3 regions of the Pantoea sp. Ep11b genome follow, and region 1 is predicted to be linked to each of the others. Evidence: predicted binding sites of a transcription regulator. Region 1 holds the regulator's gene; each other region holds the start of a gene.
What was found. Region 1 encodes ArgR, which controls arginine synthesis, uptake and breakdown. Its sites were predicted from a motif close to ANTGAATAAAAATACANT; they were not measured.
Positions count from the first base shown of each region.

Region 2: a site for ArgR is predicted at 4,948-4,965, ahead of argF (ornithine carbamoyltransferase). Genes of this name have one in related genera too.
Region 3: a site for ArgR is predicted at 2,444-2,461, ahead of argC (N-acetyl-gamma-glutamyl-phosphate reductase). Genes of this name have one in related genera too.

Region 1 is NZ_CP160631.1:3,864,965-3,874,673, forward strand. It holds gene mscM (miniconductance mechanosensitive channel MscM) at 1-1,283, shown strand, start outside; gene mdh (malate dehydrogenase) at 1,330-2,268, opposite strand; gene argR (transcriptional regulator ArgR) at 2,697-3,167, shown strand; gene yhcN (peroxide/acid stress response protein YhcN) at 3,636-3,899, shown strand; gene AB1748_RS18135 (YdgH/BhsA/McbA-like domain containing protein) at 3,994-4,257, shown strand; gene yhcN (peroxide/acid stress response protein YhcN) at 4,350-4,613, shown strand; gene AB1748_RS18145 (hypothetical protein) at 4,667-4,936, opposite strand; gene AB1748_RS18150 (NAD-dependent succinate-semialdehyde dehydrogenase) at 4,992-6,443, opposite strand; gene aaeB (p-hydroxybenzoic acid efflux pump subunit AaeB) at 6,557-8,509, opposite strand; gene aaeA (p-hydroxybenzoic acid efflux pump subunit AaeA) at 8,519-9,451, opposite strand; gene aaeX (p-hydroxybenzoic acid efflux pump operon protein AaeX) at 9,459-9,662, opposite strand.
Region 2 is NZ_CP160631.1:894,158-903,866, forward strand. It holds gene aas (bifunctional acyl-ACP--phospholipid O-acyltransferase/long-chain-fatty-acid--ACP ligase) at 1-504, shown strand, start outside; gene lplT (lysophospholipid transporter LplT) at 504-1,694, shown strand; gene ridA (2-iminobutanoate/2-iminopropanoate deaminase) at 1,744-2,130, opposite strand; gene pyrI (aspartate carbamoyltransferase regulatory subunit) at 2,203-2,667, opposite strand; gene pyrB (aspartate carbamoyltransferase) at 2,679-3,614, opposite strand; gene argF (ornithine carbamoyltransferase) at 3,918-4,925, opposite strand; gene rraB (ribonuclease E inhibitor RraB) at 5,087-5,500, shown strand; gene AB1748_RS04150 (tRNA-(ms[2]io[6]A)-hydroxylase) at 5,555-6,316, shown strand; gene AB1748_RS04155 (GNAT family N-acetyltransferase) at 6,351-6,860, opposite strand; gene AB1748_RS04160 (valine--tRNA ligase) at 6,940-9,709, opposite strand, start outside.
Region 3 is NZ_CP160631.1:270,859-280,567, reverse strand. It holds gene ppc (phosphoenolpyruvate carboxylase) at 1-896, opposite strand, end outside; gene argE (acetylornithine deacetylase) at 1,249-2,397, opposite strand; gene argC (N-acetyl-gamma-glutamyl-phosphate reductase) at 2,565-3,569, shown strand; gene argB (acetylglutamate kinase) at 3,584-4,360, shown strand; gene AB1748_RS01380 (argininosuccinate synthase) at 4,385-5,602, shown strand; gene argH (argininosuccinate lyase) at 5,693-7,066, shown strand; gene AB1748_RS01370 (glutathione peroxidase) at 7,186-7,920, opposite strand; gene oxyR (DNA-binding transcriptional regulator OxyR) at 8,045-8,962, shown strand; gene sthA (Si-specific NAD(P)(+) transhydrogenase) at 8,945-9,709, opposite strand, start outside.

The DNA.
Region 1 (9,709 bases):
TGGCCGCCCTCGCCTCCGCCGTGGGATATCTGGCGACCGCGCAGGCGCTGCTGGCGCGTCTGGAAACCTCCGTCGCCATCTGGTTCCTGTTGCTGGTCATCTACTACATCATCCGGCGCTGGATGCTGATTCAGCGTCGCCGGCTCGGCTTTGACCGCGCCCGTCAGCGCCGCGCCGATATGCTGGCCAATCGGGCGCGCAGCGAAGAAGAGAAAGAGCAAGGCACTCAGAACACCGATGCGATTGAAATCGAAGAGCCGGTGATCGACCTGGATGCGATCAGCGCCCAGTCACTGCGGCTGGTGCGTTCTATCCTGACGCTGATTGCCCTGGTTTCCGTGATTGTGCTCTGGTCGGAAATCCACTCCGCCTTTGGCTTCCTGGAGAATATTCAATTGTGGGATGTCAGTACGTCCGTGCAGGGTGTGGAGTCGATCCAGCCAATCACCCTGGGAGCGGTGCTGATTGCCATTCTGGTGTTTATCATCACTACCCAGCTGGTGCGCAATATGCCCGCGCTGCTTGAACTGGCGCTGCTGCAGCACCTGAATCTGACACCCGGCACAGGCTACGCCATCACGACCCTGACCAAGTATCTGCTGCTGCTGGTTGGCGGGCTGATTGGGTTCTCGATGATCGGGATTGAGTGGTCGAAGCTGCAGTGGCTGGTTGCGGCACTCGGTGTGGGACTGGGATTTGGTCTGCAGGAGATTTTTGCCAACTTTATCTCTGGTCTGATTATTCTGTTTGAAAAACCGATCCGTATCGGCGACACCGTAACGATCCGTGACCTGACCGGCAGTATCACCCGGATCAATACCCGCGCGACCACCATTACCGACTGGGACCGCAAAGAGATTATCGTGCCGAACAAAGCCTTTATCACGGAGCAGTTTATCAACTGGTCGCTGTCCGATTCGGTCACGCGCGTGGTACTGACTATCCCGGCCCCGGCTAAAGTCAGCAGTGAAGAGGTCACCACCATTCTTATACAGGCGGCCGAACGCTGCAGCTATGTGCTGGACACCCCACAGCCGGAAGCCTTCCTTGTGGATCTGCAGCAGGGTATTCAGCTGTTTGAACTGCGCGTACATGCCGCAGAGATGGGACACCGGATGCCGCTGCGTCATGAACTGCATCAACTGATTCTGCGTGGGTTCGATCAGCACGGTATTGAGATGCCGTTCCCGCCCTTCCAGATGCGTATGGAAACGCTGGGTAAGAAGCTGCCTGCCAGCAACGGCACACCGGCTGCCCGCGCCTATAAATCTGGCGGTCTGTAACGCAAAACGCCCGGCTGAGCCGGGCGTTTTCACGCTGTGGAGTGCGTTACTGCTTAACGAACGCTTCACCCTGAGCAATATCTTTCTTCAGCGTCTCCAGCATGCCCGACAGCGCCTGCTGCTCATACGCGCTCAGCGTGCCAATCGGCCTGCGTTCCGCAATACCGTTTTTACCCAGCAGTAGCGGCTGTGAGAAGAAGCGTGCATATTCGCCTTCGCCTTCCACATAGGCACACTCCACCACATTCGGCTCGCCATTCAGCGCGCGTACCAGAGACAGACCGAAACGGGCAGCAGCCTGACCCATCGACAGCGTCGCTGATCCGCCACCCGCTTTGGCTTCCACCACTTCTGTTCCGGCGTTCTGGATCCGCTTAGTCAGATCGGCAACCTCCTGATCGCTGAAGCTGACGCCATTAACCTGAGACAGCAGCGGCAGGATCGTCACGCCGGAGTGCCCGCCGATAACCGGGACTTCAACCTGGTCAGGTTGCCTGCCCTTCAGCGCCGCCACAAAAGTATTGGCACGGATGATATCCAGCGTTGTGACACCGAACAGACGATTTTTGTCGTAGACGCCGTGCTTTTTCAGCACTTCTGCCGCGATAGCCACGGTGGTATTAACCGGATTGGTAATGACACCAATCAGCGCCTTCGGTGCGGTCGTGGCCACCTGTTCAATCAGGTTGCGAACGATGCCGGCATTCACATTAAACAGATCTGCGCGATCCATACCGGGCTTCCGGGCGACACCGGCGGAGATCAATACCACGTCTGCGCCCTGTAAAGCCGGTGTTGCATCTTCGCCGCTGAATCCCTGAATGGAGACGGCAGTAGGGATATGACTGAGATCAACGGCAACGCCAGGCGTAACCGGCGCGATGTCATACAGTGAGAGTTCTGAACCTGCAGGAAGCTGGGTTTTGAGCAGAAGTGCGAGCGCCTGGCCTATGCCGCCAGCGGCACCGAGAACGGCAACTTTCATTCTTAACTCCTTATTAAGGTGGGGCAGAGATGGGCCGAAATTCTATCTGTGTCAGACCTTAATCAACTGCTCAGGCGATGATAATTATCCGCTGTTAATTCTACGTGCTTTCGCACTTAATCTCCGGATTCAAAAGTTACTTATCATTACGCCTGAATGACCGACAACCTTGCCGTCGTCAGACAGAGAACGGCTGCGTGCGTTTTCTGTTACTACACCACCAATAATATAACAACTTTGCAACCTTCGCTTTCTGCGGCTGTGACGGGGGTTTTGGTCTGAGCGGATTTATTTGCTATTATCGCCGCCCGCCAGCCGCCCGAACCCCGCTCACCAATCGAACGATTGCATAAAAATGCATTTAAATGCATAATCACCACTCTGCCGCGGGCGGATGCGCGGTTATTCACTCTATATATTGGTAACCTATGCGAAACCCATCTAAACAAGACGATCTGATTAAGGCTTTCAAAGCCTTATTAAAAGAAGAAAAATTCAGTTCCCAGGGCGAGATTGTTCAGGCGCTGCAGGATGAGGGCTTTGAGAATATCAATCAGTCCAAAGTCTCACGCATGCTGACGAAGTTTGGCGCGGTGCGTACCCGCAATGCCAAGATGGAGATGGTTTACTGTCTGCCGGCAGAACTTGGCGTACCGACCACCACCAGCCCGCTGAAAAATCTGGTACTGGATATCGACTACAATGACGCCCTGGTGGTAATCCATACCAGTCCTGGTGCCGCGCAGTTGATTGCCCGCTTGCTGGATTCGCTGGGTAAATCGGAAGGGATTCTGGGAACGATTGCCGGTGATGACACGATTTTTATTACCCGTGCGCGCGACTTTACGGTGAAGCAGTTGCACAGCGCCATTCTCAACCTGTTTGAGCAGGAACTCTGATAGCAGACTGACGGCTTCCGGTACAGACCTGGCCGTCAGCTTCCCGCGCCTTACCACGGCTTTCCGGTTTGCCCGCCTGGCCCTGCACCACAGACCGCTTTAATTACGGCGCCTGTGGGCAGAAATCATCTTCTGCTTCGCCTTCTGCGCTATTTTACGCTGCCTTACAACATTAATCCGGCACCATTGCCCGGATCCAGATCAAACCCCAGCCTGAAACACCCCTGCATTTCGCACTAAAAGTTAAAGTGATCTATATCACTGTTTTTGCACTTGAAAGCGGCGAAAAGGCTATTTTTTAAACGTTTTTTATAACGTTGAGTTATTAAAAGTAGCCATAAGGATAAAGTATCACAAAAAAACATTATTAGCGGGATATTAATTTCTATCGTTATTAGTTCTATACTTCTTTTCGTGACGCAAATCACACAAACCAGAAAGATAAAAATAGACGACGAGGAAATATCTATGAACGTTAAAACTACCATCGCCACTCTGAGTATCCTTTCCGCTCTTTCATTTGGCGCTGTAGCAGCAGAATCTATCGATGCTGCCCAGGCGCAGAATCTGCAGCCTGCAGGCACCATCAGCGTCAGCGGCGTTGCCGGTTCACCAATGGATATCCGTCAGCAGCTCAGTGACAAAGCCGATCAGCAGGGCGCAAAAGCCTATCGCGTCATTGAGGCTTATAACAACGGCAACTACCACGCTACCGCCGCGCTTTATAACTAAGACGTAGCCCGATTAAGCCCGCCTCTCTTGTCAGACACGCACACTGCCGTGCCGGAGAGCGGAAGCAGAAACAGATATTGCAGGAGAGTTGATTATGAAAATGAAATTAGCTATCGCCGCCCTTGGCCTTTCCCTGATCTCAATGGGTGCAGGCGCTGCCAGCCTGGTGACTAATCAGGAAGCGCAGGGTTTGCAGTCGATGAACCAGACCATCAGCATCAGTGGCCGTAATGGCGACCAGACGCACGTCCGTCAGGTGCTGTCAGAGAAAGCGGATGCCCAGGGTGCCGGTCACTATCGGATCATTGAAAACAACCAGGATAACACCTGGCATATCACCGCTGAACTTTACAAATAACCGACCATGATGACGCCTGAACGGCGTTGAAAATATCGACGACCCGCCTTTACGATGAACCGCAGGTTGTTGAATATATTGAGGAGACGAACATGAATATCAAAACAACCATCGCTACAGTCAGCCTGCTTTCCGTTATGGCGTTCGGCGCATCTGCCGCGCAGCTGGTAACCGGCGACCAGACTCAGAATCTGCAGCCTGCGGGAACCGTGACCATCAGTGGCACAGCGGGTGCGCCAATGGATTACCGTGCTGAGCTTTCTCAGAAAGCCGATGCGCAGGGTGCCAGCGCCTACAAAGTGATTGAGGCGCGTACCGGTGACAACTACCACATCACCGCACAGCTTTATAAGTAATTCCTCGTCAGAATAATGACGAACCCTTTGGCCCCGCTCTCCGGGGCCTTTTTTTATCTGACGTTAAAGTGAAGCTGCCCTTCCAGCTCCTCTTCCGCTTCATCGAACAACAGAATCAGCGCACCATAACGCCGTCGCTGCCCCCTGCCCAGATTGATAAATTCAATCTCCAGCGGCATGGGTAACAGGTCGCCCGTCACCACATCCCATAATCCATCCAGATCGCAGATGCGGCGCTCTTCCAGCGCAAATCGCTCGCTGAACTGGCGGAAGAAATGGGCCTGATCGACAATTTCATTAAAATCAAAACGCTCGATTTTCATGCTGACCGCTCCCATGCTCCGTCTGCGGGCGACCTCTGCCGCCCGTTTCTGTCCGTTAGCCCAAACCGCCCAGATGGAGCGTTTTGACTTCCAGATACTCCTCCATCCCCAGTACCGAACCTTCACGGCCCAGCCCCGACTCTTTCACGCCGCCGAAGGGGGCCAGCTCGGTTGAAACGGCACATTCGTTAATGCCGATCATGCCGCTCTCCAGCGCCGCTGAGACGCGGAACACCCGTTGCAGATTCTGGGTATAGAAGTAGGCGGCCAGACCGAACGGCGTGGCATTGGCGCGGCGGATGACATCCTCTTCATCATCAAAACGGAAACAGGCTGCCACCGGGCCGAACGTCTCCTCCTGCGCGAGCTGCATCTCTTCGTGGGCTTCGGCGATCACCGTGGGCTGCCAGAAGTTGCCGCCCAGAGCATGGCGTTCGCCCCCCGCCAGTAATTTGCCGCCTCTGGCGACGGCGTCTTTGACGTGCTGCTCCACCTTTTCCACCGCCGGGGCGTCGATCAGGGGGCCGACGATCACGCCCTCTTCCATGCCGTTACCGACTTTCAGCTTGTTGACCTCGGCCGCCAGCTGCTGCGTGAAACGATCATAGATCGCATTGTGAATGTAAAAGCGGTTCACGCTGACGCACACCTGGCCCGCGTTACGGAATTTGTTAGCGATCGCGCCCTGTACGGCGGCATCAATGTCAGCATCCTCAAACACGATGTAGGGAGCATTACCGCCCAGTTCCATCGACACTTTTTTCATGGTTTCGGCGGCATTGCGCATCAGCAGCTTGCCCACCTGCGTCGAGCCGGTAAATGAGATTTTGCGCACTACGTGGCTGGCCATAATCGCGTCACTGATGGCGTGAGTGTCACCGGCCACCGCATTCAGCACGCCATCCGGTACGCCCGCCTGCTTCGCCAGCGCCAGCAGCGCAAAGGCGGAGAGCGGCGTGTTATTGGCAGGTTTGATGATGCCGGTGCAGCCTGCGGCCAGGGCCGGCCCCAGCTTGCGGGTCAGCATCGCCATCGGGAAGTTCCACGGCGTAATGGCCGCCACCACGCCAATCGGTTCGCGGGTGGCCAGGATACGCGAGCCTGGTTTCGCGGGCGGAATGATCTCACCGTTGGCCCGTTTTGCCTGCTCGGCGAACCACTGAATAAAGCTGGCGGCATACTCGACTTCACCTTCCGCCTCTTTCACAGGCTTGCCCTGTTCCAGGGTCATTAGCTCGCCCAGCCAGCGTTTGTTCTCAATAATCAGCTGGTACCAGCGTGTGAGGATCTCAGAGCGTGCTTTTGCGGTGAGCGCCCGCCAGGCGGGAAAGGCGCGCTCTGCGGCGGCGATAGCCTGTTCCGTTTCCGTTTTACCCGCTTTTGCCACCTGCGCAATCACCTCGCCGGTCGCCGGATTGGTGACGTCGAAGGTGGAGGCTGCCTGATGCCACTGGCCATCCGCTAAATAGCCGGTCCGGAACAGTTCGCTCTCTTGCAGTGATTTCATTGATTCGCTCCTGTCAGTTTTACGCTTCCGTCCAGAGAGTATAGTTGGCAAAAGCAGCAGGTTTTATGACGGGCGGAGATTGGACGGGCCGCTGCCGGTCGCAGCGGCCAGATTCAGATTTGGATGAGGGTGTTCTGATATTTGTCGAGCATGAGCGCCAGCCGTTTTACCGGCTCCGTAACGCTTTCAGGTGCCTCGTAATGGGCCAGCTTTTCCTGATAGACCGCCAGCTCTTTCAGCAGCCGTTCAAAGTAGTAACGCCGCTTGTCATCGCTGCTGGCGGCGATCACCCGATCTGCGGTGTAGCGCAGTTGCCGGTGATACGCTGAGAGATCGGCATTGACCGGCACTTCCGCGTCCCGCAACCGCTGATGGCCGATGATCAGCGTTAAGGCGATACGGTATTTATTGATATCGCCGGGGAACAGGTTCAGCAGCAGGAAGAGTTGCTGATAGAGCGCCGGCAGATGGTTTTCGCGCCGACGCGCCTGATTGGTCGTCATCGCCGATACGGCCGCATACATAAAGCGGTTCAGCAGTTTACGGCCGGTGCGCGCTTTCGATTTATCGCGGATCAGCAGGATCACCATCATCGCCACAAAGCAGCCGATAACCTGGCCAAGCACGTTGTCGAGAAAGACGTTGATGTGGAACTGCATCGGGTTATCGAGCACCAGCACGTTGAGCGTACCAATCAGTGCGCCGAGTGTACCGAGCTGACGCCGCTGGATAAAGATGCCGCCAATAAAACCCAGCAGCCCGATGGCGATGCAGAGTAGCAGCGCGCTCTGCTGCGTGGCGGGCAGGACATACATAAAATAGAACGCCCCCAGCGGAACCGCGACCGTCATGCCGTAGAGGAAGTCTTTCGCCATCATCAGCGGGTTTGGCATACGCATTGCCAGCGCGGTGATCACCGCCAGCATGACCATGCAGCCGCTGCCGGAGGTCCATCCCGTGTAGAGCCAGAACAGCGAACCCAGCGCGGTCGCCACAAAGGTCCGGATACCGTTGATCATCGCATGATGTGTCTCCGCAGAACGCGCCTGAATCACGACTTCGCGCTGCAGAATCGTCTCTTCCAGGGAGGTAATCCGGCTGTTGCTTTTAATGCCGTTGATCAGCAGCAGATATTCGGTGGCGGCACCGACCCAGCTGCTCAGCGTGACCGGCGTCGTTTTGTCGCTGGCGCCCATCACCCGTCGCATCACTTTCATCCGCTTGTGCACCTCTTCTACCGTGGTGGCGGGCTTCTCAACCATCAGGCGATACTGAGGCGGGATGTAGTCAGGGCGGGAGTTCTGGATCAGAAAGGTTTCGGCGGCCTGGGTAATCAGCGTCAGCGACAGCGTATTCAGCATCTGCAAACGGCGATGGCTGTTCTTCCAGCGGGAGGATTCCATCATCAGCTGGCTGCGCATGGTGTTCAGCGCCGTGGTACGCCGGACCAGCGCGCTCCAGGCTTTGTCCACCTCCTCTTTATCACCGTGGGCGACGCAGAGCTGCAGCAGGTGATAGTGCGCCACCAGCAGCGAATCGACCTCTGCATCGATCACTTTTTTGATTGAACGGGGCGAGAAGATCATATCGGCCAGGATGGCGCACAGGATGCCGAGCACAATCTCGCTGCAACGCTCGACCGCATATTGGGGCACCAGCGTCAGCCCGCCACTGGCGTTCGCCGTCACCACGATAATCAGCGCGGTGTAGCCTGCCAGTCCCAGCGCGTAGGAGTTTTCGACCTTGATCAGCGAGGAGAGCCAGACGCAGAGCCCTGCCCAGATGCAGCACAGCAGCAGCATCACGACCGGCGCCCGAACGGTGGCGATCATGATGGTCAGCGCGGCGATACAGCCGATAAAGGTCCCGATAATACGCAAAACACCGCGATAGCGCAGCGCCCCTGAATAGGGGTCACCCCCCGCAGCAAAGGCGGTGCCGCCCGCCACAATCCCGGCGGTCATCACCGCCCAGCGCGGCGTTTCGAGGTTAAGGTGGAAGCCCACCATCAGCGCTAAAACCAGCGCGAAGGTGAGTTTTACCGGGAACCGCAGGAACTCGATCATATCGCCCTCTTAACCAAACTCACGCAGGCGATTCAGCAGACGGACCAGCGGCGAAACCTGTTCAGGCTGGCGATCCCCCTGCCCGGTGATGACCACCGTCGCCGTGGTGCCCGCCGGGAAGCGATTGCCAGGCTGCTGATCCAGCCGGATACGTACCGGCACACGCTGCGCCAGTCGGACCCACTCCAGATTGGAGTCCACCGTCGCCATCCCTTTGCTGTCGACCGAGCTGCTGCTGTTGGTCACGCCGGCAGCCACGCTGTCAACCGTGCCGCGCAGTACTATGTTACTGCCGAGCGGCGTGATTTCGGCCCGGAAGCCCTTCTCCACGCCGTGCAGTTTGGTCTCTTCCAGGTAAGCGAGCACATAGAAGGAGTGCTGCTGAACCAGCGCCACCGCCACGGAGCCGCGGGTGATGAACTCGCCCTGATAGACATTCAGGTTAGTGACCCAGCCATCGGATGGCGCTTTGATGTTGGTACGCTCCAGATCGATCTCCGCCAGATCGCGTGTCGCCATCGACTTCGCCAGCTGATGTTCGCTGGTTTGCAGATCGTTGTTGGATTGTTCAATCGCTTCGCGCGACATCGCCGAGGTGCCAAGCTGATTACGACGTCCGGCTTCACGGCGTTTTTCGCTGACCAGTGCCTGGTAATATTCAACGTCCGCCTGAGCCTGCGCGAGCGCTTTCTGATAGCGCGGCCGATCCACCACAAACAGCGTATCGCCCTTCTTCACCAGCTGGTTATCATGAACCGGTACATCGGTGATCAGGCCGGTGACATCGGGCGAGATCGCCACCACGTCAGCCGCGAAACGTGCATCACGCGTCCAGGGGGATTCGGTATAGAAGACCCAGGCACGAAAGATGATAACCACTGCGATGATGACCAGCAGGAGCGTAATCGCGTAACGCGCGATTTTTCTTATGAGTGCTTTCACTTAAACCTCAGACTAATAAACGGGAGACAAGGTAAAACACACAGCAGTAAAGCGCTGTATTAAAAAGTGCCGGATGCCAGACAAGATCGTAGATGCCGCTCGGCGTCAGCACGCGTTTCACTAACCAGAACAGCATGAGTGAAATAATCAGTTCGATGAAAACGGGCGGGAAAGAGAGCCCAAACATGACAAATACCGGAAGCACACTCATCAGAAATCCTTAGTTCGACCTTGCCGGGACACGCCTTTGCCTTCTGC
Region 2 (9,709 bases), 930 kb from region 1:
GGCATTGAGCAGGGCGGACGACTGCAACTGCGCGGACCAAACGTGATGAAGGGCTACCTGCGGGTAGAAAACCCTGGCGTGCTGGAGACGCCGGTTGCCGACGATGGCGAAGGCAATATGGAAGCGGGCTGGTATGACACCGGCGATATCGTCAGCTTCGACGAGGGCGGTTTCTGCCAGATTCAGGGGCGGGCCAAACGCTTTGCCAAGATCGCCGGGGAGATGGTATCGCTGGAGATCGTGGAACAGATCGCCCTTAAAGCGTCGCCGGACCGACAGCATGCCGCCTCGCTGCGCCCGGATGGTCAGCGTGGTGAGGCGCTGGTGCTGTTCACCACCGATGCTGAGCTGGCGCGCGACAGCCTGCAGAAAGCGGCGCGTGAGCTGGGCGCGCCGGAGCTGGCGCTGCCGCGCGATATCCGGGTCGTGAAACAGTTACCGCTGCTCGGCAGCGGCAAACCCGATTACGTGACGCTGAAGAAAATGGCGGAAGAGGAGAAGTAATGCGCCTGGATCCCAATGCGCCGCTGATGTCGCGCGGCATGATCGCCGTGATTATCGCCCAGTTCTTTTCGGCCTTTGGCGACAACGCGCTGCTGTTTGCCACGCTGGCGGTACTGAAAAGTCAGTTCTATCCCGACTGGAGCCAGCCGGTATTACAGATGCTGTTTGTTGCCGCCTATATTCTGCTGGCGCCGTTTGTTGGTCAGGTGGCGGACAGCATGGCAAAAGGGCGTGTGATGATGCTCGCCAACAGCCTGAAACTGCTGGGTGCGCTGGTGATCTGTTTCGGCTTCAATCCCTTCGTCGGCTATACCCTGGTGGGCGCGGGTGCCGCAGCCTACTCACCGGCCAAATATGGCATCCTGGGGGAGATCACGCACGGCGATAAGCTGGTAAAAGCCAACGGGCTGATGGAGGCGTCTACCATCGCCGCCATCCTGCTCGGCTCGGTAGCGGGCGGGATGCTGGCCGACTGGCATATCCTGGCGGCACTGGGGATCTGTGCGCTGACCTACGGCATCGCTGTCATCGCGAACCTGTTTATCCCGAAGCTGCAGGCTGCCCGTCCCGGTCAGAACTGGCAGCCTGGCATGATGGTGCGCCGCTTCTTCGCTGCCGTCATGCTGTTGTGGCGTGACGCGGAGACGCGCTTCTCGCTGCTCGGCACCAGTCTGTTCTGGGGCGCAGGCGTGACGCTGCGTTTCCTGCTGGTGCTCTGGGTGCCGGTGGCGCTGGGCATCAATGACAACACCACGCCAACCACCCTGAATGCCATGGTCGCGATCGGGATTGTGATTGGCGCGGCGGCGGCGGCGAAGCTGGTGACGCTGGAGACCGTGCGTCGCTGTATGCCGGCCGGGGTGCTGATTGGCGTCATGGTCGTGCTCTTCTCGCTCCAGCACGCTCTGCTGAATGCTTATCTGATACTGATGCTGGTTGGTGCGCTGGGCGGGTTCTTTGTGGTGCCGCTGAATGCGCTGCTGCAGGCGCGGGGCAAAGAGAGCGTCGGCTCCGGTAATGCCATTGCGGTGCAGAATCTGGGTGAGAACAGCGCCATGCTGATCATGCTGGGACTCTATACGCTGGCGATCAGGGCGGGTGCGCCTGCGGTGGCGACGGGCATCGGCTTCGGTGTGCTGTTTGCGCTGGCGATAGCGCTGCTGTGGCTGTGGCGTCCGGCTAAGCGGTAAAACGGCTTCGCCGCCTGCCAGCGTTCGCGGCAGGCGGCGGCATACGCGCTTAGCGGCGGACGGCAATCGCTTCGATTTCGATCTTCACATCTTTTGGCAGACGCGCCACTTCAACGCAGGAACGCGCCGGGAAGTGAGCCTGATGTTCGGTGAAAAACGCTTCATAGGTCGCATTGACCGTAGCGAAATCATTTAAATCCTTGACGAAAACCGTGGTCTTCACGATATCGCCCACCTTCAGACCCGCTGCTTCTACAATCGCCTTCACGTTTTCCAGCGACTGACGCGCCTGTGCGGCAACGTCATCGGCAACCTGGCCGGTCGCCGGATCCACCGGGATCTGCCCGGACGTGATGATCATGCTGCCCAGATCGACACCCTGAACATAGGGACCGATAGCGGCAGGGGCTTTTTCAGTACTGATTTCACGAGACATCATGGCTCCTTTGATTATGTCGTCAGGCGGCGATGCCGCCGCTCAGGCCCATTATAAGGTCGGGCAGGACGATTACCAGTGACCCAGCACCACATGGCGGGCGAACTCTTTCTCGCAATATTTGCACTTCAGGTGCACATCATCGGCGCGCTGCTTGACGGCAAAGCTGGAGAAGACCGGCTCGCTGCGGCTGATACAGTTGCTGTTGGGGCAGGTCAGCACGCGCTCAACGTGATCCGGCAGCGTCGGGGCGATCTTCGCCACCACTTCGTAGTCATCGATGCGGTTGACCGTGGCATGAGGGGCATAGACCGCCAGCTGATTGACCTGATCGTCAGTGAGAAAGGTGTTCTCAATCTTGATCAGATCCTTGCGGCCCATCTCACCGGATGGCAGGTTCAGGCCGATGGTAATGCGCTGATCCGTTTCGGTCAGCCGGAACAGAGAGAGCAGTTTAAAGCCGATCTGCGCCGGGATATGGTCGATAACCGTGCCGCGCTTGATCGCTTCGACCTGCAATTTGTTGTCCTGAGTCATGGGGTCTCTCCTTACAGGGCGGGTTCGCTGTTTAAAACCAGTGCCAGCAGAGCCTGGCGCGCATAGATGCCGTTACCCGCCTGCTGGAAATACCAGGCGTAGGGGGTCTTATCGACATCGGTGGTGATCTCATCGATACGCGGCAGCGGGTGCAGCACTTTCATGTTGTCGCGCGCCGTCCCGAGATCGGTCGCCCGCAGGATGAACTGCGCTTTGACGTTGGCATACTCTGAGGGGTCGAGCCGCTCTTTCTGTACCCGCGTCATGTAGAGGATGTCGAGCTGCGGCATCACCTCTTCGAAGCTGTCGTGGCGTGACCAGGGGATCTGCTTCTCATCCAGCATATCGGTAATGTAGGCGGGCATCGCCAGCGCATCGGGCGCAATAAAGAAGAAGCGGTTGCCTTCAAACTTCGCCAGCGCCTGGGTCAGGGAGTGGACAGTACGGCCATATTTCAGGTCGCCGACCATCGCCACATTCAGCTGATTCAGACGGCCCTGGGTCTCCTGGATAGTGAAGAGATCCAGCAGCGTCTGGGTCGGATGCTGGTTCGCACCGTCACCGGCGTTGAGGATCGGGATGCCGCCAGAAAACTCGGTCGCCAGCCGGGCCGCGCCTTCCTGCGGATGACGCATTACAATCGCATCCACATAGGTGCTGATGACCGAAATGGTGTCGGCCAGGGTTTCCCCTTTCTTGCCCAGCGAGGTATTGCTGCCGTCAGCAAAGCCGACCGCCGACGCGCCGAGCCGATGGATCGCGGTTTCAAACGACAGGCGGGTGCGGGTGGACGCCTCAAAGAAGCAGCTGGCGATCACCTTGTGCTTCAGCAGTTCCGGCTGCGGATGGGCCTTGAGCTGCGCCGCCGTCTGCAGCGCCAGTTCCAGCTCTTCGCGACTGAGGTCGTTAATTGAAATAATGTGCTTGCGATATAGCGGGTTAGCCATAGCTCTCTCCTCTGCGCGGCCGGATTGCGGACAAAAAAAAGCCCCTGCTTAAGGGGCTTTTTAAGATCGGGTCGATGACCGAAAGAAACAGCAGCACCGCCTGCGGTCAGGCGTGATTGAGCATCAAATTGTCCGCTGTGCTGTCGCATATTTCCTCCGGCAAATTGGGCCGCATTATACCCGTTCGTCGCAGGGCAGCAAGAGGAAAACGTTTGCGGGGCGGTTGCCGGCGCGTGTCCGGCAGCGGGGCATGGCGAGTGTGGCGGACGCTGTCCGGTGGAGACAGCGCCCTGCGGCGTCCTGTCAGCGCTGGCCCAGCGTTGCCACCATCACCGCTTTGATGGTGTGCATGCGGTTTTCGGCCTGATCGAAGACGATGCTGTGCGGCGACTCAAAGACCTCGTCGCTGACTTCCATGCCGTTGGGCAGATCGTACTGTTCCGCCATCTGCTGGCCCAGCGTGGTCTGATCGTCATGGAAAGCGGGCAGGCAGTGCAGGAATTTCACCTGCGGGTTGCCGGTCAGGTCGAGCATCGCCCGGTTGACCTGATAGTCACGCAGGAGGGCAATCCGCCCGGCCCAGACCTCTTTAGCTTCGCCCATCGACACCCAGACATCGGTGTAGATGAAATCCGCGCCTTTCACGCCACTGGCAATGTCGTCGGTGAGGGTAATCTTTCCGCCGGTCTGCTGTGCCACTTCGCGGCACTGCGCCACCAGTTCATCCTCCGGCCAGCAGCTCTTCGGGGCCACCAGACGCAGATCAAGACCAACCAGAGCGGCGGCTTCCAGCATGGTATTTCCCATGTTGTTGCGCGCATCACCGACATAAACCAGCGTCATCTCGCTGAGTTTTTTACCCGGCAGATGTTCCTGCATCGTCAGCAGGTCGGCCAGCAGCTGGGTCGGATGAAACTCGGTAGTCAGACCGTTCCACACCGGCACGCCGGCATGTTCAGCCAGCGTTTCCACCAGTGCCTGACCGTAGCCGCGATACTGGATGCCATCGTACATCCGGCCCAGGACGCGGGCGGTGTCGCGCATCGACTCTTTATGGCCGATCTGACTGCCGCTCGGGCCAAGATAGGTGACGTTAGCACCCTGATCGTAAGCGGCAACTTCGAAAGAGCAACGGGTACGGGTCGAGTCTTTTTCGAAGATGAGCGCGATGTTTTTGCCTTTCAGATACTGCACTTCGCTGGCGCTTTTTTTCGCCTGTTTTAATTCAGCGGAAAGAGAGAGCAGGTGATCGATTTCGGCGGGGGTAAAATCCAGAAGTCTGAGAAAATGACGCTGATACAGCTGACTCATACAACGCTCCGGTAAGCATTAAAGTGAATTAAAATTCAATCTAACCGTATGAATATTCATTTTCAAGTGCGGGGGCGAATAAACTTTTCGTTTTGTGTAGTGGCGCGACAGGCAGTGTGGGAAAATAATTGTTTATTGCCGAACTCAGAGAGGACATCGTCATGGCATATGAAGCATTACTGGAAGAGCAGCAGGAAGAGACACGGCAGATCATCGAAGAGCTGCTGGAGGATGGCAGCGATCCTGATGCGCTCTATACCATCGAGCATCATCTCTCCTGCAATAACTTTGACTCACTGGAAAAAGCCGCCGTCGACGCGTTCAAGCTGGGTTATGAAGTGACCGAGCCGGAAGAGCTGGAGCTGGAAGATGGCACCACGGTAATGTGCGTGGACATCATCAGCGAATCCGCGCTGAATCCGGAACTGATCGATGCGCAGGTTGAGCAGCTGGTCAACCTGATCGGCAAGTACAACGTCGATTATGACGGCTGGGGCACCTATTTCGAAGATCCCGATGCCGAAGATGAAGATGACGCCATTGAAGATGAAGATGATAATGGTGTTCGCCACTAAGTAGCCGGGGCGGAGATTTCTCCGCCTGTCACCTCTGCCACGCCATTTAACATCATGAACTACGCACCTTTATTAGAACCTATCTATCAGTTTCTGCACTGCCGCACGCCCCAGGCCTGGATTGATGAGGCGCGCAAGCCGGAAAATCTGACCCTGCTGTTAACTGATCATCTGGTCTGCGAGCTGAAAGCCGCCCAGACCGCGGTCTGGCTGATCCGCAAATATGTGGCTGACAAACCCAGCGGCGACGCGATTCTGGCGTGGCTGAAGCCCTATGAAGATTTTATCTTTCGCGAAGATGGCGACAGCGACTTTATCAACGCCCACAGAAACCTGACCAAACGCATCATCGTGCGTAACGCGCTGCCGTGGGCGGATGATCTGGTTGAGAAGATGGTGCTGCTGATTAAAGAGGAGCTGCATCACTTCTATCAGGTGTGGGAAATTATGCAGTCGCGCGGGCTGGTCTATCAGAAGATCACCTCCAGCCGCTACGCCAAATCGCTGCTGCGTGAAGTCACCACCCATGAGCCGGAAACGCTGGTGGATAAACTGATTTGTGGCGCCTATATCGAGGCGCGCTCCTGCGAGCGTTTCGCCAGTCTGGCTCCTTATCTTGATGATGAGCTGGCGAAATTCTATCTGTCGCTGCTGCGCTCTGAGGCGCGGCACTATCAGGACTATCTGACCCTGGCGGCGCAGATCGCGGCGAAAGATATCACGCCACGGGTGCAGGCGATTGGCATCACAGAAGGGCGGTTAATCAGCGAGCCGGACAACGAACTGCGCTTTCACAGCGGCGTACCGGCATTCTGACTCTGCGACATCAGCGGGGCGTTCAGCCCCTGTTTCACAACACTTTCAGCATCCGCACTTCGCAGTCGACATGGCCGGTGCAGCCCATCGCGCCGTCGATATGCTCAAAGCCCAGCGACTCATAAAGTTTAATCGCCCGCGTCAGGCTGGCGGTGGTTTCCAGATAGCAGCGGCGGAAGCCGTGACGGCGTGCATGTTCCATCGCCCGCAGCGCCAGCTCGCGCGCCAGACCCTGACCGCGCACGGCAGGCAGAAAATACATCTTCTGCAGTTCGCAGATGTCGGGCGCGCTGCAGGCGAGAGGCGCCACGCCACCGCCGCCAACGACGTTACCCTGATACTCAATAATCCAGTAGGCGCTCTGTTCGGCACTGTAAAGCTCGAACAGCTGGTCGAGCTGGGGATCGGAGACGGTATAGCCTTTGTCCGCCGTCAGGCCGAACTCGGCGGACACATCGCGGATCACCTGAGCAATATGCGGATTATCGGCGGCAGTAATCGGCCGCACCTGGAGGTCAGAAAGCGGGTTGGCGCTGGTCGTCATCATCTCTTCCGGATTTGTACGAGGTCAATAAAAAAGCCGGGCAAGCCCGGCTTTATGAATAAGCTGTCAGCTAAGACGCTTACAATGCCGCAATGACCGCCTGCTGTTCAATCAGTTTTGCTTTTGACTGCTGCAGTTCGGCTACGCGCTCGCGCTCTTTCGCGACCACCGCTTCCGGGGCGCGCGAAACAAAGCCTTCGTTCGCCAGCTTGGTCTCGATCTTCTCAATCTCCACCTCCAGCTTGACCAGCTCTTTCGCCAGACGCTCCAGCTCGGCGGTTTTATCCACCAGATCCGCCATCGGGATCAGCAGTTCTGCGCCTTCGACCAGCTTGGTCACCGACACCGGGCCTTTCTCGCCCGCAGGCAGAATGGTCAGGCTTTCCAGACGCGCCAGGCGCGACAGGAAGTTGCGGTTCGCTTCGACGCGACGCAGCGCGGCAGGGGAGCAGTCACGCAGCAGCACATCCAGCGGTTTGCTCAGCGCGATGTTCATTTCAGCACGGATATTACGCACCGCCACGATCGCCTGCTTCATCCACTCGATATCCGCTTTCGCTTCGGCATCCTCTTTCGCCGCATCGTACTGCGGGAACGGCTGCAGCATGATGGTGTCGTCGCTGATGTTTTTCAGCACTTTCACACGCTGCCAGATGGTTTCGGTGATAAACGGAATGATCGGGTGCGCCAGGCGCAGCAGCGCTTCCAGCACATGCACCAGCGTATGACGGGTGCCGCGCAGTTCCGCTTCGCTGCCGCTGTTCATCACCGGCTTGGTCAGCTCCAGATACCAGTCACAGAACTGGTTCCAGGTGAAGTCATACAGGATGTTGGCGGCGATATCGAAGCGATAGCTGTCCAGCGCTTCGCGGTACGCTTTAACCGTGTTGTTGAACTCGGTCAGGATCCAGCGATCGGCCAGCGACAGCGTCATCTCACCGCCATTCTGTCCGCAATCCTGATCTTCGGTGTTCATCAGCACAAAGCGGCTGGCGTTCCACAGCTTGTTACAGAAGTTGCGATACCCTTCCAGGCGCTTCATGTCCCAGTTGATGTCGCGGCCGGTAGAGGCCAGCGCCGCCAGGGTGAAACGCAGCGCATCGGTGCCTGATGGCTCGATGCCGTCCGGGAACTGCTTCTCGGTACGTTTGCGGATCTTCTCAGCCAGCTGCGGCTGCATCATGTTGCCGGTGCGTTTTTCCAGCAGCGCCTCCAGCGAGATGCCGTCAACCATATCCAGCGGGTCAATCACATTGCCCTTGGATTTCGACATCTTCTGACCCTCTTCATCACGGATCAGACCGGTCATGTAGACGGTTTTGAAAGGCACCTGCGGTTTGCCGTTTTCATCTTTGATGAAGTGCATGGTCAGCATGATCATGCGGGCAATCCAGAAGAAGATGATGTCGAAGCCGCTGACCAGCACGCTGGTCGGGTGGAAGGTGCGCAGCGCTTCGGTGTTTTCCGGCCAGCCCAGGGTGGAGAAGGTCCACAGGCCTGAGGAGAACCAGGTATCCAGCACGTCATCATCCTGACGCAGCGCCACATCGGCGGCCAGGTTGTTCTCTGCACGGACTTCCTCTTCGGTGCGGCCAACATAGACGTTGCCGTTCTCGTCATACCACGCCGGGATGCGATGACCCCACCAGAGCTGACGGGAGATACACCAGTCCTGAATATCGCGCATCCAGGAGAAGTACATGTTTTCATACTGCTTCGGCACGAACTGGATGTCGCCGTTCTCAACCGCTTCAACCGCGACTTTCGCCAGCGGGGCAGTGCGCACATACCACTGGTCGGTCAGCATCGGTTCGATGACCACGCCGCCACGATCGCCGTAAGGCACGGTCAGGTCGTGAGGCTTGATCTCATCCAGCAGGCCCAGCGCATCGACGGCGGCGACAATCGCTTTCCGCGCGGCGAAGCGTTCCATTTTCTGGAAGGCGGCCGGGATCTCGTCAGAGCAGGCGTCGCTTGCTTCACCGTTGGTGTCATAGACCTGCGCGCGTTCGCGGATATCACCGTCGAACGTCAGGATGTTGATCATCGGTAAGCGATGACGACGGCCTACTTCGTAGTCGTTGAAGTCATGCGCCGGGGTGATCTTGACGCAGCCGGTGCCTTTTTCCATGTCGGCGTGTTCGTCACCGACGATCGGGATCAGACGGCCCACCAGCGGCAGCATCACAAATTTACCAATCAGATCTTTGTAGCGCGGATCTTCCGGGTTAACGGCCACGCCGGTATCGCCCAGCAGGGTTTCCGGGCGAGTCGTGGCGACGACCAGATAATCTTTGCCATCGGCCGTTTTTGCGCCGTCAGCCAGCGGGTAGCGGATGTGCCACATTGAGCCTTTGCTCTCGCGGTTTTCCACTTCCAGATCGGAGATCGCCGTGCGCAGTTTCGGATCCCAGTTCACCAGGCGTTTGCCACGGTAGATCAGGTTCTCTTTATAGAGGCGAACAAACACCTCTTTAACCGCATTGGAGAGCCCTTCGTCCATTGTGAAGCGTTCGCGCTCCCAGTCGACGGAGTTACCCAGACGGCGCATCTGACGGGTGATGGTGCCGCCAGACTCGGCTTTCCACTGCCAGATTTTGTCGATGAAGGCGTCGCGGCCATAATCCTGGCGCGTTTTACCCTCTTCAGCCGCAATTTTGCGCTCAACCACCATCTGCGTGGCGATGCCCGCGTGGTCGGTACCCGCCTGCCACAGGGTGTTTTTCCCCTGCATGCGCTGGTAACGGATCATGGTGTCCATGATGGTTTGCTGGAAGGCGTGACCCATGTGCAAGCTACCGGTGACGTTCGGCGGCGGGATCATGATGCAAAAGCTTTCCTGGCTGGTA
Region 3 (9,709 bases), 310 kb from region 1:
ATCTCTTCGCTGCACTCTGACATCGACAGCTCAGAGATCAGCACGCCAATATCGCGCAGGAACAGGTCGGTGGCTTTCCAGCGGCTTAATTGCATCACATGACGGGTAATCGACGCCGTCACATTCGGATTGCCGTCGCGGTCACCGCCCATCCAGGAGGTGAACTGAACCGGCACGAAATCGACCGGCAGTCTGATGCCGAACGCCTCTTCGACCTGCTCGTTCAGTTCACGCAGAAAGGCGGGAACGCCTTCCCACAGGCTGTTTTCCACCACGGCAAAGCCCCATTTCGCTTCGTCGATCGGGGTAGGGCGATATTTACGGATCTCATCGGTATGCCACGCCTGGGCGACCAGCTGGCGCAGACGGCGCATGATCTGATTACGTTCGTAGTCGGAGACATCGCTGTGATCGAGCTGTTTCAGGCAGCTGTTGACCTCAACCAGCTTGTGGATCAGCGTGCGGCGGGTGATTTCGGTCGGGTGGGCAGTCAGCACCAGCTCCAGCGACAGCGACTCAATCGCCGTCAGGATGTCGCTTTCGCGAATATCTTTCTGCTGCTTCAGGGTATCAAAGGTCTTTTTCAGCAGTTCAGGATGGTTCTCACCCTCGCCACTCTGCGAGATGGTCTGATACTGCTCCGCTACGTTAGTCAGATTAAGGAACTGGCTGAACGCGCGCGCCACCGGCAGGAGCTCCTCGTTGGAGAGGTTCTGCAGCGTATTGAGCAGTTCTTTACGATGAGTGTCATTGCCTGCGCGGGATGACTTGGAGAGCTTACGGATGGTTTCCACCTGGTCGAGGATGTTCTCGCCCAGTGCATCCTTAATCGTATCCCCGAGCAGTTTGCCGAGCATACTGACATTACTTCGCATTGCGGAATATTGTTCGTTCATTGGACCCTGACACCCTTATCGTCTTGAAAAACTTCTACACCCGACCTTTCAGGCAGCCGAAAATCAGCAACGTGTTGTTCCCGGCTCACGGAGGGGAACCGGCGCCGTTGCCGCCTGTCCGCTTTCTGAAACGCTCTGGATAATCACCCGGTGGGTATAACATCGTCTTGTATCTAGCCACGTAATGTTGCATTCGTCAAATGAGATAAAGTGCGGCGAAGTAGCGGCTAAATAACGGGAATTATTGGTATTTATGGGGAGTGAAGCGGGATAAGTTATTCTTATTGTTAAATCCCGCAGATTGAGGGGGCATTTTGCTGTTATTGCAGTGAAATGCCCCATTTGCTGTTAATCAGTGACAAAAATGCTGCACAACCTGACTGATAAGCGCCCGCGTCGGCTTAATAAATGCCGTATCGATAAACTCATCTGGCTGATGTGCCTGATTAATTGAACCTGGCCCCAGTACCAGCGTCGGACAGAGCTGCTGAATAAACGGCGCTTCGGTGCAGTAGTTAACGATTTCGGTAGGCGTGCCCAGCAGTTTTTCGACCACACTGACCAGCTCATGATTAGCCGGACACTCATAACCCGGGATTGGCGGATGCAGCTCGGCCACGGTGACACGCCCTGGCCAGCGGGCGCTGACCGGGGCCAGCGCCTCATTCAGCAGCCCGTCGAGATCGCCAAGCGACAGGCCGGGCAGCGGACGGATATCCATGTGCAGTTCACAGCAGGCGCAGATACGGTTCGCCGCATCACCGCCATGAATATGACCGAAATTCATGGTGGGATAGGGGATGGCAAAGCCATCGTGGTGATAGCGCTCCTGCAGCGTCGTGCGGAGCTGCATCAGGTGGGTGATCGACTCATGCATCAGCTCGATAGCGTTAACGCCACGCGCCGGATCGCTGGAGTGGCCCGATTTTCCTTCGATACGGATCACGTTCGACAGATGGCCTTTGTGCGCACGGACCGGCTTAAGCGAGGTCGGTTCACCAATGATGGCGCAGTCGGGGCGCAGCTGCGTCGATTCAGAAAAATATTTGGCTCCGGCCATGGTGGTCTCTTCATCCGCCGTGGCAAGAATATAGAGCGGCTTACTCAGCGTGCTGACATCCACATCGCGCAGCGTATCGAGAATAAAGGCGAAGAACCCTTTCATATCGGCCGTGCCCAGACCATAGAGCTTGTTGTCGTGCTCGGTCAGGGTAAAAGGATCGCGTGTCCAGCGGCCATCATCAAAGGGCACGGTGTCGGTATGACCCGCCAGCAGCAGGCCGCCCGCGCCGCTACCGGTGCGCGCCAGCATATTAAATTTGTTGCGCGTTCCTGGCACCGGCTGCACTTCAACGCTGAAGCCGAGGTCGCGGAACCAGCCTGCCAGCAAACTGATTAAAGTTTCATTACTCTGATCCAGTGCGGCATCGGTTGCGCTGATCGAGGGTGTGGCGATTAACTGGCTGTACAGTTCAATAAAAGGCGGTAATTTTGTCTTCACTGTTGGCGGTCCTTGGGTTAGGATGTATCCATATTCATGCAGTAATAGTGAATAAAAATACATTAACGTCCTCTGCAAGGGAACCTTAAATCGCTGCAGATGACAGGGTGGGTAACGGGGCAAGGCCGCGACCCGGAATGTGCGACTGTAAAAAGGGTTACAGCCTGATGTTGAATACGCTGATCGTTGGTGCCAGTGGTTACGCTGGTACAGAGCTAGCCACCTTCCTGAATCGTCATCCACATATCAACATAACCGCTTTGGCGGTTTCCGCGCAAAGCCCTGATGCCGGTAAGCGCCTGTCCGACCTCCATCCGCAGCTGAAAGGCGTGGTGGATCTCCCGCTGCAGCCGCTCAGCAGCGCGGCGGAGTGGGCGGGCAAAGTGGATGTGGTGTTCCTGGCGACCGCCCATGAAGTCAGCCACGATCTGGCGCCCGAATTTCTCAAGGCCGGTTGCGTGGTGTTCGATCTGTCGGGCGCCTTCCGCGTCAACGACGCCGACTTCTACACCCGCTTCTATGGCTTCACCCATCAGCATGGCGAGTGGCTGGATAAGGCCGTTTACGGCCTGGCGGAATATCAGCACGAGAAGATTCAGCAGGCGCAGCTGGTGGCCGTGCCCGGCTGCTACCCGACTGCCGCTCAGCTGGCACTGAAGCCACTGGTGGATGCCGGACTGTTAAACGACGCGCAGTGGCCGGTCATCAATGCCACCAGCGGCGTGAGCGGTGCCGGGCGTAAAGCCAATGTCGGCACCAGCTTCTGCGAGGTCAGCCTGCAGCCTTACGGCCTGTTCAATCATCGCCATCATCCGGAAATTGTCGCGCACCTCGGTACGCCGGTGATCTTCACGCCGCATCTGGGGAGTTTCCCTCGCGGTATTCTGGCGACCATTACCTGTCGTCTGAAAGCGGGTGTCAGCCGTGATGATGTCGCCGCAGTGTTCCATCGTGCCTATGATGATAAACCGCTGGTGCGGTTCTATGAGCAGGGCGTACCTGCGCTGAAAGCCGTTGTGGGTCAGCCCTTCTGCGATATCGGTTTTGAGATGCAGGGCGAGCATCTGATTGTAGTGGCCGCCGAAGATAATCTGCTGAAAGGCGCGGCATCGCAGGCGGTACAGTGCCTGAACATCCGGTTCGGCTTCCCTGAAACGCAGTCACTGATTTAACGGATAACTAAACCATGACCAATCCATTGATTATCAAGCTGGGCGGTGTGCTGTTAGACAGCGAAGAAGCGCTGGCCCGCCTGTTTGACGCGCTGCTCACCTGGCGCAGCGCCCATCAGCGTCCGCTGATCATTGTCCACGGTGGCGGTTGCCTGGTGGACGAACTGATGAAAAAGCTGGCGCTGCCGGTGACGAAGAAAAACGGCCTGCGTGTCACGCCTGCCGACCAGATCGACATTATTACCGGTGCGCTGGCGGGCACCGCTAACAAAACCCTGCTGGCATGGGCAAAAAAATCGGGTATCCGCGCGGTCGGCCTCTGCCTGGGTGATGCGGGCATCGTCAACGTCACCCCGTTTGACGAAGAGCTCGGCCATGTCGGCCACGCGATGCCGGGCGATCCGGCTCTGCTGAACACCCTGCTGGCGGCCGGTTATCTGCCGGTAGTCAGCTCAATCGGTATTACTGACAGCGGTGAACTGATGAACGTCAACGCGGACCAGGCGGCGACCGCACTCGCCTCGACGCTGGGCGCGGATTTGGTTCTGCTGTCTGACGTCAGTGGTATTCTCGACGGTAAAGGCCAGCGCATTGAAGAGATGACGGCCGATAAAGCTGAACAGCTGATTACCCAGGGCATTATCACCGATGGCATGATTGTGAAGGTACACGCTGCGCTTGATGCGGCGCGTACCCTGGGCCGCCCGGTGGATATTGCCAGCTGGCGTCACGCCGAGCGGCTGCCTGACCTGTTTAACGGCGTGTCGATTGGCACCCGGATTCTCGCTTAACGACTCTGATTCAAGGATTACGAAATGCAAACGCAAAACATCAAAAAAATCGTTCTGGCTTACTCCGGCGGTCTGGATACCTCAGCCATCATTCCATGGCTGAAAGAGAACTACGGCGGCTGTGAAGTGGTCGCTTTTGTGGCGGATATCGGTCAGGAGCGCGGCGATCTGGAAGGTGTGGAGAAGAAAGCCCTGCAGTCCGGCGCCTCGGAGTGCCATGTGGTTGACCTGCGTGAAGAGTTCATCAGCGACTATGTCTATCCGGTGCTGCAGACCGGCGCCCTGTATGAAGGCACCTACCTGCTGGGCACCTCAATGGCGCGTCCTATCATCGCAAAAGCGCAGGTTGAGCTGGCGCTGAAAGTGGGTGCCGATGCGCTGTGCCACGGCGCAACCGGTAAAGGGAATGACCAGGTGCGTTTTGAAACCACCTACACCGCGCTGGCTCCGCAGCTGAAAGTGGTGGCACCGTGGCGTGAGTGGAATCTGCGTTCACGCGAAGCCCTGCTGGACTACCTGAAAGAGCGCAACATCCCGACGACCGCGTCGCTGGAAAAAATCTACAGCCGTGACGAAAACGCGTGGCACATCTCCACCGAGGGCGGCGTGCTGGAAAGCCCGGCCAATGCACCGAACAAAGATTGCTGGGTCTGGACGGTCGATCCGCTGGAGGCGCCCGATCAGCCTGAAGATGTGACCGTGACCGTTGAGAAAGGCCGTGTGGTCGCCGTCAACGGCGAAAAAATGAGTCCGTTCCAGTGCCTGGAAAAACTCAACGTGCTCGGCGCGAAGCATGGCGTGGGCCGTATCGATATCGTTGAAAACCGTCTGGTCGGCATTAAATCGCGCGGCTGCTATGAAACGCCTGGCGGCACCATCATGGTCAACGCCCTGCGTGCGGTAGAGCAGCTGGTTCTGGATCGTGACAGCTTCAAATGGCGTGAGCAGCTGGGCCATGAAATGTCCTACGTTGTTTATGATGGTCGCTGGTTTGCACCGCTGCGTAAGTCGATTCAGGCGGCTGCCGAATCGCTGGCGGAAGAGGTTAACGGTGAAGTGGTTCTGCAGCTCTTTAAAGGCCAGGCAACCGCGACCCAGAAGCGTTCTGCGAACAGCCTCTACTCAGAAGAGTTCGCGACCTTCGGTGAAGATGAAGTTTACGATCACCGTCATGCGGGCGGCTTCATCCGTCTGTTCTCACTCTCGTCGCGCATTCGTGCCCTGAACGAGCAGAAGAAGTAATTTTCGGGCGGGGTACGCCCCGCCCCACAGTTTCACTTCAGGGGCGGCATTTATGCCGCCTCTTGTTTAACGATTCAGAGGAGTTTTCACATGGCACTTTGGGGTGGACGGTTTACTCAGGCAGCAGATCAACGTTTCAAACAGTTCAACGACTCGCTGCGCTTCGATTACCGCCTGGCAGAGCAGGACATCATTGGCTCTGTTGCCTGGTCCAAAGCGCTGGTAACGGTGAATGTCCTGACTCAGGATGAGCAGCAGCAGCTGGAAGCAGCCCTGAATGCGTTACTGCAGGACGTGCGTGAAAATCCTGAGCAGATCCTGCAGAGCGATGCCGAAGATATTCACAGCTGGGTGGAAGGTCAACTGATTGACAAGGTCGGCGCGCTGGGTAAAAAACTGCACACCGGCCGTAGCCGTAACGATCAGGTCGCGACCGATCTGAAGCTCTGGTGCAAGGTGCAGGTTGAGGCGCTGCTGGGCGCAACGCGCGATCTGCAGCAGGCGCTGGTGGTGACGGCGGAAGCCAACCAGGATGCGGTGATGCCGGGCTATACCCACCTGCAGCGTGCTCAGCCGGTGACGTTTGCCCACTGGTGTCTCGCCTATGTGGAAATGCTGGCGCGCGATGAGAGCCGTCTGCAGGATACGCTGAAGCGGCTGGATGTCAGCCCGCTGGGCTGCGGCGCCCTGGCCGGTACCGCTTACGAGATCGACCGTCAGCAGCTGGCAGGCTGGCTGGGCTTTGCGTCCGCCACACGCAACAGTCTGGACACCGTCTCAGACCGCGACCATGTGCTGGAGCTGCTCTCCGATGCCGCGATTGGCATGGTGCATCTGTCACGCTTTGCCGAAGATATGATTTTCTTTAATACCGGCGAAGCGGGCTTTATCGAGTTGTCAGATAAAGTCACCTCTGGCTCCTCTTTAATGCCGCAGAAGAAAAACCCGGATGCGCTGGAGCTGATTCGCGGCAAGTGCGGTCGGGTGCAGGGCGCGCTGACCGGGATGATGATGACGCTGAAGGGGCTGCCGCTGGCGTATAACAAAGATATGCAGGAAGACAAAGAGGGGCTGTTCGACGCACTCGACACCTGGCTCGACTGTCTGCATATGTCGGTGCTGGTGCTGGATGGTCTGCAGGTTAAACGTCCGCGCTGCCAGGAGGCCGCCGAACAGGGTTATGCAAACTCCACCGAGCTGGCGGACTATCTGGTTGCCAAAGGGGTGCCGTTCCGTGAAGCGCACCATATCGTTGGCGAAGTGGTCGTGGCCGCGATTGGCGAGGGTGTGGCGCTGGAGGCCCTGCCGCTGGCGACGCTGCAGCAGTACAGCACGGTAATTGGTGAGGATGTCTATCCGATCCTGGCGCTGCAATCCTGTCTGGATAAGCGTAATGCGCAGGGCGGTGTCTCTCCGCAGCAGGTTGCGCGTGCCATCAATGAGGCAAAACAGCGTCTGGCGTAATCTGCAGATAAAAAAAAGCGGGCATTTCAGATGCCCGCCAACCTCTAGCTTCATAACAACTACTTTTTTTATAGGCACATCATCAGAGCGCCAGCTCTCCCGGCTGACCCTCAGATTTTTTACGCTGACAGCAAGTATTGCTGCAGATCGTCACTCCCGCCAATATGACGACCGCCGATAAAGATTTGCGGCACCGTCGCCCGGCCGGTAACGGCGCGCAGACTGACCGTTGTGGCATCCTGGCCCAGCACAATCTCTTCGTACTGAATCCCCTGATCGACCAGCATCTGTTTTGCCTGAATGCAGAAGGTGCAGCCAGGTTTAGTAAAGATGGCGACCGACTCCTGAGCTTTACAGGCCGGGTCCAGGTAGCGCAGCATGGTGTCAGCATCAGACACTTCGAACGGGTCGCCAGGCCGATTCGGCTCCACAAACATTTTCTCTACCACGCCATTGCGCACCAGCATGGAGTAGCGCCAGGAGCGGGGTCCAAAGCCGAGGTCAGCTTTCTCGACCAGCATCTCCATGCCACGGGTAAATTCGCCGTTGCCATCAGGAATAAAGGTGATGTTGTCTGCGCGCTGCTCCGCTTTCCAGGCGTTCATCACAAAGGTGTCATTCACCGAGACGCACAGGATGCTGTCCACACCCAGGCGGGTAAACTGTCCCGCTAATTCGTTGTAACGCGGCAGATGAGTAGATGAGCAGGTGGGTGTAAACGCTCCCGGCAGTGAAAATACGATAACCGTTTTATCTTTAAACAGCGCATCGGTGGTGACATCGACCCAGCGATCGCCCTGGCGTGTGTGAAAAGTCACTGAGGGGACTGCTTTACCTTCCTGACCTGCCAACATTTCTTACTCCTGATCAACCACGTTCCATTTGATGCGCGCATTATTCCCAACCACGCTTGATAGGGCCAATCGTTCATTGCTATTCTATCTATCGCCACGGGCTATCGTGGTCTGGAGGGTAATAATGAATATTCGTGATCTTGAATATCTGGTTTCGCTTGCTGAACACCGCCACTTTCGTCGTGCTGCGGATGCCTGTCATGTCAGTCAGCCCACGTTAAGCGGGCAGATCCGCAAGCTGGAAGATGAGCTGGGCGTGATGCTGCTGGAGCGCACCAGTCGTAAAGTACTGTTCACCCAGGCCGGTTTGCTGCTGGTGGATCAGGCGCGAACGGTGCTGCGGGAAGTCAAGGTGCTGAAAGAGATGGCCAGTCAGCAAGGGGAAGCGATGTCCGGTCCGCTGCACATCGGCCTGATCCCGACGATCGCGCCCTACCTGCTGCCACAGATTATCCCCACGCTGCACCAGACGTTCCCGAAACTGGAGATGTATCTGCACGAAGCGCAGACGCTGCAGCTGCTGGCACAACTGGACAGCGGCAAGCTGGACTGCGCGATTGTCGCGCTGGTCAAAGAGAGCGAGGCCTTTATCGAAGTCCCGCTGTTTGACGAGCCGATGAAGCTGGCGGTCTACGCTGATCACCCGTGGTGTGACCGCGACCGGGTGCCGATGTCCGATCTGGCAGGTGAAAAACTGCTGATGCTGGAGGACGGGCACTGCCTGCGCGATCAGGCGATGGGCTTCTGCTTTGAGGCGGGAGCGGATGAAGATACCCATTTCCGTGCAACCAGCCTTGAGACGCTGCGCAACATGGTGGCGGCAGGCAGCGGCATCACGCTGTTACCGGCGCTGGCCGTTCCGCCGGAACGCATCCGGGATGGGGTCTGCTATCTGCCCTGTTACAAGCCGGTTCCCAGACGGACGATCGCGCTGGTTTACCGTCCGGGCTCCCCTCTGCGCAGCCGTTATGAACAGCTGGCAGAGGCGATCAAAGCCCATATGGAGCACTATTTCGACGCCACTTTAAAACAGGCGGTTTAACCCGTTTAGCGCGGCAACGCGATAGGCTTCGGCCATGGTCGGATAGTTAAAGGTGGTATTCACGAAGTATTCAATCGTGTTGCCACCATTTTTCTGTTCCATAATGGCCTGACCGATATGAATAATCTCGGCGGCACGCTCGCCAAAGCAGTGGATCCCCAGAATCTCTTTGGTTTCCCGGTGAAAGAGGATCTTCAGGCTGCCAACGTTCATCCCCACGATCTGCGCGCGCGCCAGATGTTTAAACTGTGCGCGGCCCACTTCATAAGGCACCTTCATGGCCGTCAGCTGCTGCTCGGTTTTACCCACAGAGCTGATCTCAGGAATGGTATATATCCCGGTCGGAATATCTTCGATCAGGTGCGCTGACGCTTCCCCTTTGATGATCGCCTGCGCGGCAATGCGTCCCTGGTCGTAGGCGGCAGACGCCAGGCTCGGGTAGCCAATCACGTCACCCACGGCATAGATGTGTGGCTGGGCGGTCTGATACATGCTGTTTACTTTCAGCAGGCCCCGGCCATCGGCTTCCAGGCCGACATTCTCCAGCGACAGCGAGTCGGTGTTACCGGTACGGCCATTGGCGTACAGCAGGCAATCCGCTTTTACTTTTTTGCCCGACTTGAGATGCATGATCACGCCATCTTCCACGCCTTCGATCTTCTCAAACTCTTCGTTGTGACGAATCACCACGCCGCTGTTCCAGAAGTGATACGAAAGGGAGTCAGACATCTCCTGATCCAGGAACGC